DNA from 2 places in the Streptomyces sp. NPDC001222 genome. Region 2 is predicted to be linked to the other one. Evidence: riboswitches for the same ligand, from Rfam matches in the RefSeq annotation. Region 2 holds a riboswitch; the other holds the start of a gene.

Region 1 (6,454 bases), on a different contig from region 2:
AAGGTGTTCACCGAGTACGTGCCGGTCCGCACCTGCCGGGCGATCTCGATGCCGTGCTCGACGTCCGCGGTCCACACACTGCCGCTGAGTCCGTACTCGGAGTCGTTCGCGATCTTCACGGCCTCGCTCTCGTCGCCGTAGGGCAGCAGACAGATCACGGGTCCGAAGATCTCCTCGCGGGCGATGCGCATGGAGTTGTCGACGTCGCCGAAGAGGGTCGGCTCCACGTACCAGCCGCGGTCGAGGCCGGGCGGGCGCCCGCCGCCGGTGAGGACCTTGGCGCCCTCCTCCTGGCCGATCCGGATGTAGTCGAGGCTGCGCTGCTGCTGGCGCCTGGCCACGAGCGGCCCGACCTGGGTGGCCGCGTCCAGCGGGTCGCCGACCACGAGCGCGCCCGCCGCGGCGGCGAAGGCGTCGGCGAACTCGTCGTAGCGCGAGCGCGGCAGCAGGATGCGGGTCTGGGCCACACACGCCTGGCCGTTGTTCATCCAGGCGGCCGGGACGATCCCCGCCACGGCGCGGTCGACGTCCGCGTCGGGCAGCACCACCGCCGCCGACTTGCCGCCGAGCTCCAGGGTCACCCGCGTCAGGTTCCGCGCGGCGACCTCCATCACGCGCCTGCCCGCCGCCACCGAGCCGGTGAAGGACACCTTGTCGACGCCGGGGTGCCCGACGAGGTGCTCGCTCACCTCGCGGTCCGCGGGCAGGATCGACAGCACGCCCTCCGGCAGCCCGGCCTCCCGGGCGATCTCGCCGAGGAGATAGGCGTCGAGCGGGGACTCGGGCGACGGCTTGAGCAGCGCGGTGCAGCCGGCGAGCAGCGCGGGCGCGAGCTTGGCGGCGGCGACGAACTGCGGGACGTTCCACGGCACCACGGCCGCCACGACCCCGACCGGCTCGCGCCGCACGAGAATCCTCCCGAGGACGCCGTCGCGCCGCTCCTCGTAGGAGAAGGACCGCGCGACCGTGATCGCCGAATCCCACACCATCATCGCGCCGAGCGCCTGCGCGAGGACGCTCCAGGAGTACGGGGAGCCGTTCTCGGCGGAGATCACCCGGGCGATCTCCTCGTGGCGCGCGGCGATCCCGTCCTTGATCCTCGTCACGACCTCGATCCGCTCGTCGAGCGTCGCCCTCGGCCAGGGCCCCTCGTCGAAGGCGCGGCGCGCGACGGCGACGGCCCGGTCGACGTCCTCGCGCGAGGCGTGCGGCACGCGGCCGATGACCTCCTCGGTGTGCGGGGAGACCACCTCGATGACGTCCTTGCCCAGGGGGTCGGTCAACTCCCCGCCGATGAACAGCTGTCCGTGTTCCACGAGCTCGGTCATGGCCGACTGCCTCCCCGGGACACTTGCTGACGAACCATCAGATCTTGTCGACACCAGAACTGTTACCAGTTCCGACCGACGGAGTCCACGCACGGGTGAGAGACAGCGGGCTACTGTCGAAACGTGTTCTAGTTATAGTGGGCCGGAGGGCGGCGATGGGGGAGCGCATGGCGCAGACGGCCGATCACGGCGGGGGCGTTCGGTCCCTCAGGGTTCCCATCCCGGACAATCCCCTCGGCCACACCCTGGTCTACGTCGTCGACACCGACCGCGGCCCGGTGCTGGTCGACACGGGCTGGGACGACCCGGACTCCTGGGACGCCCTCACCGAGGGACTTCAGGCGTGCGGCACCTCGGCCGCGGAGATCCACGGCGTGGTGATCACCCATCACCACCCCGACCACCACGGCCTATCGGGCCGGGTCCGTGCGGCCTCCGGCGCCTGGGTCGCGATGCACGCGGCGGACACCGCGGTCGTACGCCGCACCCGCGAGGCCCGGCCCGAGCACTGGTTCACCTATATGAGCGTCAAGCTCGCGGCGGCCGGCGCCCCCGAGGAGCACCTCGCGCCGCTGCGCAGGTCGCGCTCGCTGCCCGGCCTCTCCCCCGCCCTGCCCGACCGTGAGATCGTCCCCGGCGAGCTGCTGGACCTGCCCGGCCGCAGGCTGCGCGCGATCTGGACCCCGGGGCACACACCCGGCCATGTCTGCCTCCATCTGGAGGAGAAGCATCCCGCCGGGCTCCCGGGCCGCGGCCGGCTGTTCTCCGGCGACCATCTGCTGCCGGAGATCACCCCGCACATCGGCCTCTACGAGGACGTGGACGACACCACCGCGGTCGCCGATCCGCTCGGCGACTACCTCGACTCCCTGGAGCGTGTCGGCCGCCTCGCGCCCGCCGAGGTGCTCCCGGCCCACCAGCAGCCGTTCACCGACGCTCCCGCCCGCGTCCGGGAGCTGCTGGCCCACCACGAGGAGCGGCTGACCGGCCTGCTCGCCCTGCTCGGCACCCCGCTGACCCCCTGGCAGCTCGCCGAACGCATGGAGTGGAACCGCCCCTGGGCACAGATCCCCTACGGCTCCCGCACCATCGCGGTCTCGGAGGCTGAGGCCCATCTGCGCCGCCTGGTGAAACTGGGCCGAGCGGAACCGGTCCCGGGCACGGACCCCGTGGCGTACACGGCCGTGTAAGACCCTCGCGCCTCGCGGACCGCCCCTGGTACCAAGGCATATGGACCCCATGAACCCCTTGGAGCGCCTCCTCAGTTCCGACGCGGAGGTCACCCACGTCTTCGGCATCGGCATGTTGATCAATGTGCTCGTCGCGATCGGCATCCCGCTCCAGGACCACTGCTGGGCGAGCATCACCCTCGACGCACCACTCGACTGACCGCCCGCGTTCTCCGGCCGCGTCGACCGGAGCCCCACGAGCCGGGCAGCATCCCGAAAGAAGACGCGCCTTGACCGAGATCACCCGCCGCTTCGTGGAGGCCGACGGCCTGCGCGTGCACCTCGCCGAAGCCGGCGACGGCCCTCTGGTACTCCTGCTGCACGGCTTCCCCGAGACGTCCTACAACTGGCGCCACCAGATGGCCCCACTGGCCGCGGCCGGCTACCACGTGGTGGCACCGGACCAGCGCGGCTACGGCCGCACCTCGCGCCCGGAGCGGATCGAGGACTACACGATCCTGCACCTCGTCGGCGACGTCGTGGCGCTCATCGAGGCCCTCGGCGAGCGGCAGGCCGTCGTGGTCGGCCACGACTGGGGCGGTCCCGTCGCCTGGCACACCGCGATGTTCCGGCCCGACCTCGTGCGCGGCGTGGTCTCGCTCAGCTCCCCGATCGGGCCCCGCTCGTCCCGGCCGCCGCTGGGGCTGCTGCGGGCCAGGCTCGGCGAGGGCTTCTACATGAACTACTTCCAGCAGCCCGGGGTCGCCGACCCGGTGCTGGAGCGGGACCTGCCGACGACCTTCCGCCGGATCATGTACGGGCTCTCCGGTGAGGCCCCCGCCCTGATCCCGGTGGTGCGGGAGGGCACCGAGCCCATGGACATGTTCCCCGAGCCGGACCGGCTCCCCGGCTGGCTGAGCGAGGACGACATCGCCGCCTACGCCGCCGGGTTCGCCGAGAGCGGCTTCACCGGCCCGCTCAACTGGTACCGCAACCTGGACCGCAACTGGGCGCTGACCGCCGCGTTCGACGGCGCCCGGATCACCCCTCCGGCGCTGTTCATCGGTGGCGACAAGGACCTCAACGTCGCCGTCGCCGGGCCGGACATGGCGGCGCGGATGCGCGCCGTGGTGCCGGACCTGCGGGACGTGGTGCTGCTGCGCGACACCGGCCACTGGGTCGCCGAAGAACGCCCCGCCGAGGTCAACGCCCACCTCATCGACTTCCTCAAGTCCCTCTGACCAGGACAGGAGAATCTCAATGCACCTTCGAGACGCACGGGTTCTGCTCACCGGAGCGACCGGTGGAATCGGCCACGCCATCGCCGAGGCGCTCGCGGCACGCGGGGCGCAGCTGGTGCTGACCGGCCGCCGCGCCGACGTACTGGAGGACCTGGCCGGACGGCTCGGCGGTCGCGCTCTGGCCGCCGACCTCTCCGACCCGGACGGCGCGCGGGACCTGCTGGGCCGTGCCGGCCGGGTGGACATCGTGGTCGCCAACGCCGCGCTCCCCGCGAGCGGAGCCGTGCCCGAGCTGTCCGTCGAGGACATCGACCGGATGCTGGACGTCAATCTGCGGGCGCCGGTGGTCATGGCGAGGCTCGCCGCGGAGGCGATGATCAGCCGCCGCAGCGGGCACCTGGTCTTCATCTCCTCGCTGATGGGCAAGACCGCCTCCGGCGGGGCCGCGCTGTACAGCGCGAGCAAGTTCGGGATGCGCGGCTTCGCGCTGGCACTGCGCGAGGACCTCCAGCCGTACGGGGTGGGGGTGACGACGGTCTTCCCCGGGTTCATCCGCGACGCGGGCATGTTCGCCAGGACGGGCGTCAGCCTGCCGCGCGGGGTCGGCACCCGGACTCCGCGGGACGTCGCGCGCGCCGTGCTCCGGGCGGTGGACCGCAACCCGGCCGAGATCGACGTCGCACCGCTGGGGCTGCGGCTCGGCGCGATGGTCGGCGGGGTCGCCCCGACGCTCAGCGCGATGGTGCAGCGCCGAGCCGGGGGCGACCGGATCACCGCGGAGATGGCCGAGACCCAGCGGTCCGCGCGGTAACCGCCGCCGCACCCCCCGGTCCCGGGGCCGGGACGGCACCCGGTCCCGGCGGGGCCTGCCGGGACCGGGTGCCGTCCCGGCCAGGGGCCCTCTCACAGGGGCCTCTCAAGGGCGCTTCTACCGGCGGGTACAGTAGCCGGGTCGTTCTCACACCCTTACGGGGGAAAGCCGGTGCAAATCCGGCGCTGACCCCGCAACCGTGAGCCGCCCGCGCGGCGGCGAGCCGGAGCACCGCGTACGGGACGTGACCGGCTCACGCGCACCGGCAGCCCGCCGGTGTACGGCACCGTCGAGGTCTACGGAGCCGAGCCGCCCGGGGGATGCCCCGTGCCGCCCTGCTCCCGGACACCAAGGGAGAGGCACCCGCCGATCATGATCGTTCGCCGCAGCGCCGCGGTACTCGCCGCCATCGCCGCCGTCGCCGGGGCCCCCGCCACGGCCTTCGCCGCCTCCCCCGCCTCGTCCGCCTCGCCCTCGCTGCCGTCCGGCCTCTACGGCACCGGGGACCCCACGTACGACGGCGTCTGGCGGCAGTCGCTGGCCCTGCTCGCCCAGCACACGGCCGGTGTGCGGCCCGCCACCGCCGCCGTGGACTGGCTGACGGGCCAGCAGTGCGCGAGCGGTGCCTTCGCCCCCTACCGCGCGCAGCCGAGCGCGAAGTGCGACGCCAAGACGCCCGTCGACACGAACAACACCGCGGCGGCCGTCCAGGCCCTGGCCGCGCTCGGCGGTCATGGAGCCGAGAGCGGCAAGGCGGTCGCCTGGCTGAAGTCCGTGCAGAACAAGGACGGCGGCTGGGGCTACACCGCGGGCGGCGCGAGCGACGCGAACTCGACGTCCGTCGTGATCGGTGCGCTCACGGCGGCCGGCGAGCAGCCGCAGGACGTCCGCAAGGACGGCAAGTCCCCCTACGACGCGCTGCTGAAGCTCGCGCTGCCCTGCGACGGCGACGGGGCGGGCGCCTTCGCCTACCAGCCCGACAAGAAGGGCGCGCTCACCGCCAACGCGGACGCCACGGCGGCGGCCGTGACCGGCGCGCTCGGCAAGGGGCTCGCCGGGGAGAAGGCTCCGGCTCAGAGCGCGGCCCCGGCGTGCGGGAAGGCCACCGACGTGCGCCAGGCCGCGCACAACGGCGCCGCGTACCTGCTCAAGGCCCTGGCCAAGGACCAGCACCTCACCTCGGCCCTGCCCGGCGCCAAGGACCAGCCCGACTACGGCAACACGGCGGACGCGGTGGTGGCCCTCGCCACCGCCGGCCAGGGCGAGCGGGCGTCCGGCGCCCTGAAGTGGCTTCAGGGCCACTCCGGGCCGTGGGCGCGGCAGAGCGGCCCGGCCGCGTACGCGCAGCTGATCCTCGCCGCGCACGCGACCGGCACCGACCCGCGCCACTTCGGCGGAACCGACCTGGTCAGCGCGCTCAACGCGACAGGCCCGGCGCCGCAGGCGGCCGGCCCGACCCCGAAGACCGACCAGACCGAGAAGCCCGCCGAGAAGGACGACTCGGGCTCCGCCTTCGGCGTGTGGTGGATCGTCGGCGTCTTCCTCGTCGCCGGTATCGGCATCGGCTTCCTGCTCAGCGGCCGCGGCAAGCGGCAGCAGCCGTGACCCGCCTCCCGGCGGGCGCCCGGCTCCTGACCGCGCCCCTCCTCGTCCTCCTGGCGGCATGCGTGCTGCTGGGAGGCGCGGGCCGGGCCCAGGCCGTCGGCTACCGCTACTGGTCCTTCTGGGAACGCGGTGGCAACGCCTGGACGTACGCCACCCAGGGCCCGTCGACCAGCCGTCCCGCCGACGGGGACGTCCAGGGCTTCCGGTTCGCGGTGAGCGAGGACTCCTCGGACGCGACCGAGCCGCGCGGCAGCGCGGACTTCGCGACGATCTGCGCGGGCACACCCGCCCGGGGCGGTC
Region 2 (6,454 bases):
CGATCGGGCGGAGGAGGGATGGCCGGATGCCAGGTCCCGTACGAGTGCCGAGGAAACGGACACCGCAGGTCTGGCCGTGGCAACAGCAGCCAGCCCGAGCCGGACACCTGGGGTCACGGAGCGGCGGGGCGTGGCTCCTGATTGCCGCCACCGTGACGGTGCTGGCGAGCGGTTGTGCCTGGCTGGGCTCCCTGGTGGGGGGTATGCCCGGGGCCCTGGTGGGCTGCGCCCCGGGGCTGGTACTGAGCGGGTTGCTCTTACTGCTGGTGGAGTCGGCGGTCTCGGGTCCTCACAAGTCGCACCTCAGAGGCCCTGGGGCTGCGGAGGCCAGGCGGCGTCTACGCAGACGCCGCTGATCAAAATGCCGAGGAACACGGGGAGCGGCACCACCCGCCCGCTTGCCGCGGGACCTGATCTGCCGCTGCTCCCCCGCCAGTGCACCGGTATCACGCAGGGGTCGCGGTCAGCCGGTCCAGGGCGCCGGACTTGGCCTGGGCGACGAGGTCGGTGAACTGCTCCTCGCTCATCTGCACCTGCTGTCCGAAGTCGTCGGTGATGCGCACCCGCCTGTCCTCGGGTGCGTCCGGGTCGAGAAAGAGCTGGGGACAACCGCAGTTGCAGTTCCCGCAGAAGGTCGCGATCGGTTCCGGGCTTGTCTCGGGCATCTGTGTACCTCGTCCCTTCCGGCGCGCCGGGCGGTCCGGCACTTCGACGATGCCCGGTGCGCGTGGTCGGTGAAACGGCCCCAACTCATGGGGAACACCACGTCACGCGGCGGGAACTCGGTGGCACTTTCCAACGACTCATGGCACGCGCGGTGCGTGTGAAGAGGCATGACAGGGGTGCCGGTCGGGGGCCACGGTTGCGCCGCCGTCAGCCGGTGTCGGCGGTACGGGCGCTCCAGCGTTCCTCGACCTTGGCCAGGCGCCAGTACGCGACCGCCACGGCCCAGACGACCACGAACAGACCGACGATGACGTAGCCGACGTTGTCCAGGTCCAGCCCGGTGATCCAGCCGGTGACCGCGTCGCTCAGGCCGAGCTTGTCGTGCAGGACGCCGACGAGTTCGATGGTGCCGACGAAGAAGGCCACGGCGATGGACAGGCCGGTGATGGTGAGGTTGTAGAACACCTTGCGCACCGGATTGGAGAACGCCCACTGGTAGGCGAAGTTCATGAAGGTGCCGTCGAGGGTGTCGAACAGGCTCATGCCGGCCGCGAACAGCAGCGGCAGGCACAGGACCGCGTACCAGGGCAGCCCGGCGGCGGCGCCGTTGCCGGCCAGGGCGAGGAGCAGAACCTCCGTCGTGGTGTCGAAGCCGATGCCGAAGAGGAAGCCGAGCGGGAACATCTGGCCCGGCCGACGGATGGACTTGGTGAGCCGGCCGAGGATGCGGTTCATGAAGCCGCGCGAGTCCAGGTGCGCCTCCAGCTCCGCCTCGTCGTAGTGGCCGGCGCGCATGGCCTGGAAGACCCGCAGGATGCCGAACAGCGCGACGAGGTTGAGGGCGGCGATGAGGTAAAGGAAACCTCCGGAGACGGTGGTGCCGACGGTGCCCAGGACCTGGTGGGTGCGGGAGCCGTCGTTCATCAGGGTGCCCGCGAGCTTCGCGCCCCCGGCGACCAGCGCGGCCATCGCGACCACGACACTGGAGTGCCCGAGGGCGAACCAGAACCCGACAGACACCGGCCGCTTGCCGTCGGCCATCAGCTTGCGGGTGGTGTTGTCGATGGCGGCGATGTGGTCGGCGTCGAAGGCGTGCCGCATGCCGAGCGTGTACGCCGTGACGCCCAACCCGATGCCGAACGCCTTGGAGCCGACCTCGTAGTGATGCGGGATCACGAGCAGGAACAGGATCCCGAACGCGACCACATGGAGAGCGATGATCACTGCCAGCAGCCCGGCGGTTCGGACGGTGTCCTCGCGGCGCCAGCGAAAGGACGGGGCGGCGGCGGTTTCGGACACACCTTGGGACACGGTCATACAGTCACGCTCCAGCACCTCGTGGATCAGCTTCGTGATGCCGCGGCCGGTCTCCTGGCTGACGGGTCATCGCGCCCGCCCCTGCCTTCCCGGCCGCGAGGCCAGTGGCAATGCATGGGGCGGGAACTTCCCGATCACAGTGGCGAGGGCCGCTCCGGACTGAGCCCCTGAGAGCTTTCACCGGTCTTCCCGAACACCACGGCCCGCCCACCCTAGAAGGGGCGAGGAGTCGCTTGCAAGGTTGCATACCTGAGCAGGTATGGAGCCCGACACAGGGGGCTGCGATGATGGCCGCATGCATCTCGTCCCCCCGGAACACGCCGGGCGGCGCACCATTGACGGCCATCGGGTCTGCGAGGCCATCGCCGCCGTCGGCGAGCCCGAGCGCGTACGCGCATGGGCCGACCGCTTCTCCCTGCTGTCCGATCCGGGACGCCTGTCCTTGCTGCTCGCCCTCCACGAGGCCGGCCCGATCGCCGTCTCCGACCTCGCGGTCGCCACCGGGATGAGGGACGCCGCCGTCTCCCAGGCCCTGCGCCTGCTGCGCACCGCAGGCATCGTCGAGGGCGAGAAGGACGGCCGGATCGTGCGCTACCGGCTTGTCGACGGCCCGGTCTCCGCGCTGCTGGAACACTGCGCGTCTCAAGACGGCGGTGCCGGCTGCACACCGTCCCGGGAGACCATCGAAGTGGCGTTGACACCGACAGGAGAAGTTAGTGGCTCGGGATGACGGCGTGGATCCGAGGCTGCTGCGAAGCCGACTCGGTCCGGCCTGTTGTTCGTGACCGCCCGGCCGGCCATCGCTGTGGGCGGCCTGGTACTGACGGCTCACGCCGGCCTTCGACCTGTCTCAGCCGACATCTCCGCAGAGATCCCGAAGATCGTGAGCGTCGAGGCCGTCCAAGCGTCGGACGTCGTGATCACCATGGGCTGCGGTGACACCTGCCCCGTCTTCCCAGGCAGGACCTACCTGGACTGGAGGTTGGACGGACCGGCCGGGCAGGGCGTCGAAGCCGTACGCCCCATTCGCGACGAGATCGAGGACCGCATCCGCGGTCGCTCACCCACCTCCGCGTGCAGCCCGTGCATGACCCTCGTTACGTGTCCGTCAGGTGTCGTGAACTGCTTCTTTGCGTAAGCGATTTCGCCGACGCTGCAAAAATTGGACTAGACAACAAACAAAACCCCAGGCCACCGACCTGGGGTTTCAATCTGGAGCGGGTGACGAGAATCGAACTCGCGCTCTCAGCTTGGGAAGCTGATGTTCTACCATTAAACTACACCCGCGTAAGACGCCGGCTCAGCCCGGTGTCCGAACGCTCGCTCACTCTACCTCATCTCGGACCCCCGGTGTCGCAGCCGTGGGGTCCGCTGTCGCTTCGGGGTGCGGATGTGGCTGCGGGGGGCGGGAGTTGGGGCGTACGGTGGAGGCGGTGGAGAGGGGTCCTGTGCGGTCGGAGTGCCGCCTGGAGAGCCGTCCCTTTGATCCCGTAATGTGGCTTTCGCCGTCCCGTCGCGGACGTGAGACGAAGGTTCTTGGGGAAGGGACTCAGAGGACTTGATGGAGCGCACCGTCGTCCGATGTGCCGAGGGGCACGTGTTCAGCACCGCTTCGTTCCCGATGCAGCAGGCCGAGCGCCTCGGGCCCGGACGGCTCGTCCGGTGTCCGCGCTGTGCCCGGCTCCGCAGCGCGGTACCGGTGGCCTTGGAGAAGCAGTAGCGGCAAGCGATGAAGGCGCGTGGAGTCGTCACGATTGTGGCGACTCCACGCGCCTTGCGTATTCTCGGGGCGTGCTTCTCTCAGACAAGGACATCCGGACCGAGATCGACAAGGGCCGGGTCGTGATCGACCCGTTCGATCCGACCATGGTGCAGCCCTCGAGCATCGATGTGCGGCTGGACCGCTACTTCCGGGTGTTCGAGAACCACAAGTACCCGCATATCGACCCCTCGATCGAGCAGGCCGACCTGACCCGGCTGGTCGAGCCGGAGGGCGACGAGCCGTTCATCCTGCACCCCGGGGAGTTCGTGCTCGCCTCGACGTACGAGGTCATCACGCTGCCCGACGATCTTGCGTCGAGGCTCGAGGGCAAGAGCTCCCTCGGGCGGCTGGGGCTCGTGACCCACTCCACCGCCGGGTTCATCGACCCCGGGTTCTCCGGCCATGTCACGCTCGAGCTGTCCAACCTCGCCACCCTGCCGATCAAGCTGTGGCCGGGGATGAAGATCGGGCAGCTGTGCATGTTCCGGCTCAGCTCGCCGGCCGAGTACCCCTACGGCAGTGAGCGCTACGGCTCGCGCTACCAGGGCCAGCGCGGACCCACCGCCTCGCGCTCCTTCGTCAACTTCCATCGGACCCAGGTGTGAGCCGGACATGACCAACATACGGGAGAACCTGAGCTACGAGGACTTCGGACGGGCCGTCCGCGAGCTCGCGCAGACCATCGCGGACGACGGCTACGAGCCGGACATCGTGCTCAGCATCGCGCGCGGCGGTGTGTTCGTGGCGGGCGGCCTCGCCTACGCCCTCGACTGCAAGAACATCCACCTGGTGAATGTGGAGTTCTACACCGGTGTGGGTACGACGCTCGAGATGCCGGTCATGCTGGCCCCCGTCCCCAACGCGATCGACTTCACCGACAAGAAGGTGCTGATCGCCGACGACGTGGCCGACACCGGCAAGACCCTGAAGCTGGTCCACGACTTCTGCCTCGAGACCGTCGCCGAGGTCCGCTCCGCAGTGATCTATGAGAAGTCCCACTCGCTCGTGAAGTGCGAGTACGTGTGGAAGCGCACGGACGACTGGATCAACTTCCCGTGGAGTGTTCTGCCCCCGGTACACAAGTCGGGGCAGGCGCCCAAGGACAACAAGGAAGCTCTCTGACCTGATCGCTTCGTGGCCTCGCATTGGGGCGTGCCGCACTCCGTGAAGTGAGGCACGACCCAGCGTCGCCTCAGCGCCGTCCCGTGTGGTCAAAGTGCCCGCAGGCGTCGGCGCTTCGGGTGATCGACTCATGGGCCCCACGCCGTTCACGGGGCAGGCTCGGCCATCACCCGGCGGACGGCCCGGAACCGGTCCGGCGCTTCCCCCGTACGAGCAGGACCAGCGCCGCCGTGACCGCCAGCACCAGACTCAACGAGTCGGCAGTCATCACCACGGCGAAGGGTGCGCCCAAGAGGCGCGGCGCCCTGGCGAGGATCAGGCCAAGGCCCATGAGCAGGGGGAACCCGTAGAAGCGCACGCCCTGGCGGGGGCTTGCTCCTTCGCGGATCTTCGCCCGCGCCCACCGGCGGTGGCCGAGGCTGAGAAGAACCAGCAGGCAGCCCGTCGCGACGACGGACCAGTCCATGAACCCGAGCATCGGGACCCCCCGTCGGCACGGATCTGCCATACGTGCCGGTTCACCAGGCACATCATCGCGGCTCGTGCCCCAGCGCAGAGAGCGTGCCAGGCCGGTCGTACGGCGGGAAAGGCCCGCTCAGGTTCTTAGCGCGATCTTTGCCCGCCATGAGGGGCTACGGGGCTTCGTGGGTCCGCGCCCTCCGGGAGCCGGTCGATGAGCACCATGGCCACGTCGTCCATCAGGGTGTCCGCGGTGTGGTGGATCAGTAGCCGGTGGAGTTCCTCCAGGAACTGCTGCGGGGCCGCCGCGTCCACCGCCTCCATGGCCTCGGGCAGGGGGAAGAAGTCGCCGCAGCCGTTGCGGGCCTCCACCACGCCGTCCGTGTAGAGGAGCAGCCGGTCACCCGGCGCGAAGGCGTAGCTCTCCGCCGCGGGCGGCGGGCCGGTCATCAGGTCCTCCAGGCCGAGGGGCGGCATGGCCGCGTCGGGTCCGAGGGCGCGGACCCGGCCCTCGTGCAGCACCAGCGGAGCCGGATGGCCGCAGTTGACCAGCTCGAGCGCGCAGTCGTCCGTCACCTGGCCGACGAGCGCGGAGACGAAGCACTCCATCCGGTATTCCTCGTCGTGGTCGGCGGCGGCGCGTTCCCTCCGCATGGCGGCCGCGCAGTGCTGGACGACCTCGGCCAGATCGCGCTCGTAGTGGACGGTTTCCCTGAACGCGCCCAGGACGGCCGCGGCCGCGCGTACGGCGGGCAGGCCCTTGCCCCGGACATCGCCCACGATCATCCGGACCCCGTACCGGGTCTGGAGGGCCTCGTACAGGTCACCGCCGATCTGCGCCCCGGACTCTGCTGCCAGGTAGATGCTGGCGGCCCGGAGCGGGCCGAGACGGGGGCTCACGGGCCGCAGCAGGACGTCCTGAGCCGCTGCGGCGACCCGGCGGATCTGGTCCAGCTCGTGCTGTCTGCGCCGTCGCATGAGGTCGCTGATCGTCACGCAGGCGACGGACACCACGAAGAGGCCGAGAAGGTTGCCGTAGACCGGCTCCTCACCCCAGGAGTCATGGAGGGTGGGGGAGATGACGTTGACGGCCAGGGCACCGACCGCCGCCGACAGGGTGCCCCCCGG

Evidence for each region. Region 2 has a riboswitch for cobalamin ahead of ACFY2Z_RS32245 (HoxN/HupN/NixA family nickel/cobalt transporter). Riboswitches for the same ligand answer to the same signal wherever they lie in the genome.
Region 1: linked by a shared signal. The riboswitch ahead of ACFY2Z_RS00235 (prenyltransferase/squalene oxidase repeat-containing protein) and the one ahead of ACFY2Z_RS32245 (HoxN/HupN/NixA family nickel/cobalt transporter) in region 2 are both predicted to bind cobalamin.

What each region holds. Positions count from the first base shown of each region.
Region 1 covers NZ_JBIAXT010000001.1:46,995-53,448, reverse strand. The annotation lists gene ACFY2Z_RS00260 (aldehyde dehydrogenase) at 1-1,328, opposite strand, end outside; gene ACFY2Z_RS00255 (MBL fold metallo-hydrolase) at 1,496-2,518, shown strand; gene ACFY2Z_RS00250 (hypothetical protein) at 2,568-2,717, shown strand; gene ACFY2Z_RS00245 (alpha/beta fold hydrolase) at 2,788-3,738, shown strand; gene ACFY2Z_RS00240 (SDR family NAD(P)-dependent oxidoreductase) at 3,758-4,549, shown strand; cobalamin riboswitch at 4,674-4,803, shown strand; gene ACFY2Z_RS00235 (prenyltransferase/squalene oxidase repeat-containing protein) at 4,922-6,154, shown strand; gene ACFY2Z_RS00230 (SCO2322 family protein) at 6,151-6,454, shown strand, end outside.
Region 2 covers NZ_JBIAXT010000031.1:98,754-105,207, reverse strand. The annotation lists gene ACFY2Z_RS32250 (hypothetical protein) at 447-665, opposite strand; gene ACFY2Z_RS32245 (HoxN/HupN/NixA family nickel/cobalt transporter) at 874-1,983, opposite strand; cobalamin riboswitch at 2,010-2,213, opposite strand; partial or broken gene ACFY2Z_RS32240 (ArsR/SmtB family transcription factor) at 2,279-2,614, shown strand; partial or broken gene ACFY2Z_RS32235 (hypothetical protein) at 2,831-3,121, shown strand; tRNA gene ACFY2Z_RS32230 (tRNA-Gly) at 3,197-3,270, opposite strand; gene dcd (dCTP deaminase) at 3,775-4,350, shown strand; gene ACFY2Z_RS32220 (phosphoribosyltransferase) at 4,358-4,867, shown strand; gene ACFY2Z_RS32215 (hypothetical protein) at 5,034-5,333, opposite strand; gene ACFY2Z_RS32210 (PP2C family protein-serine/threonine phosphatase) at 5,471-6,454, opposite strand, start outside.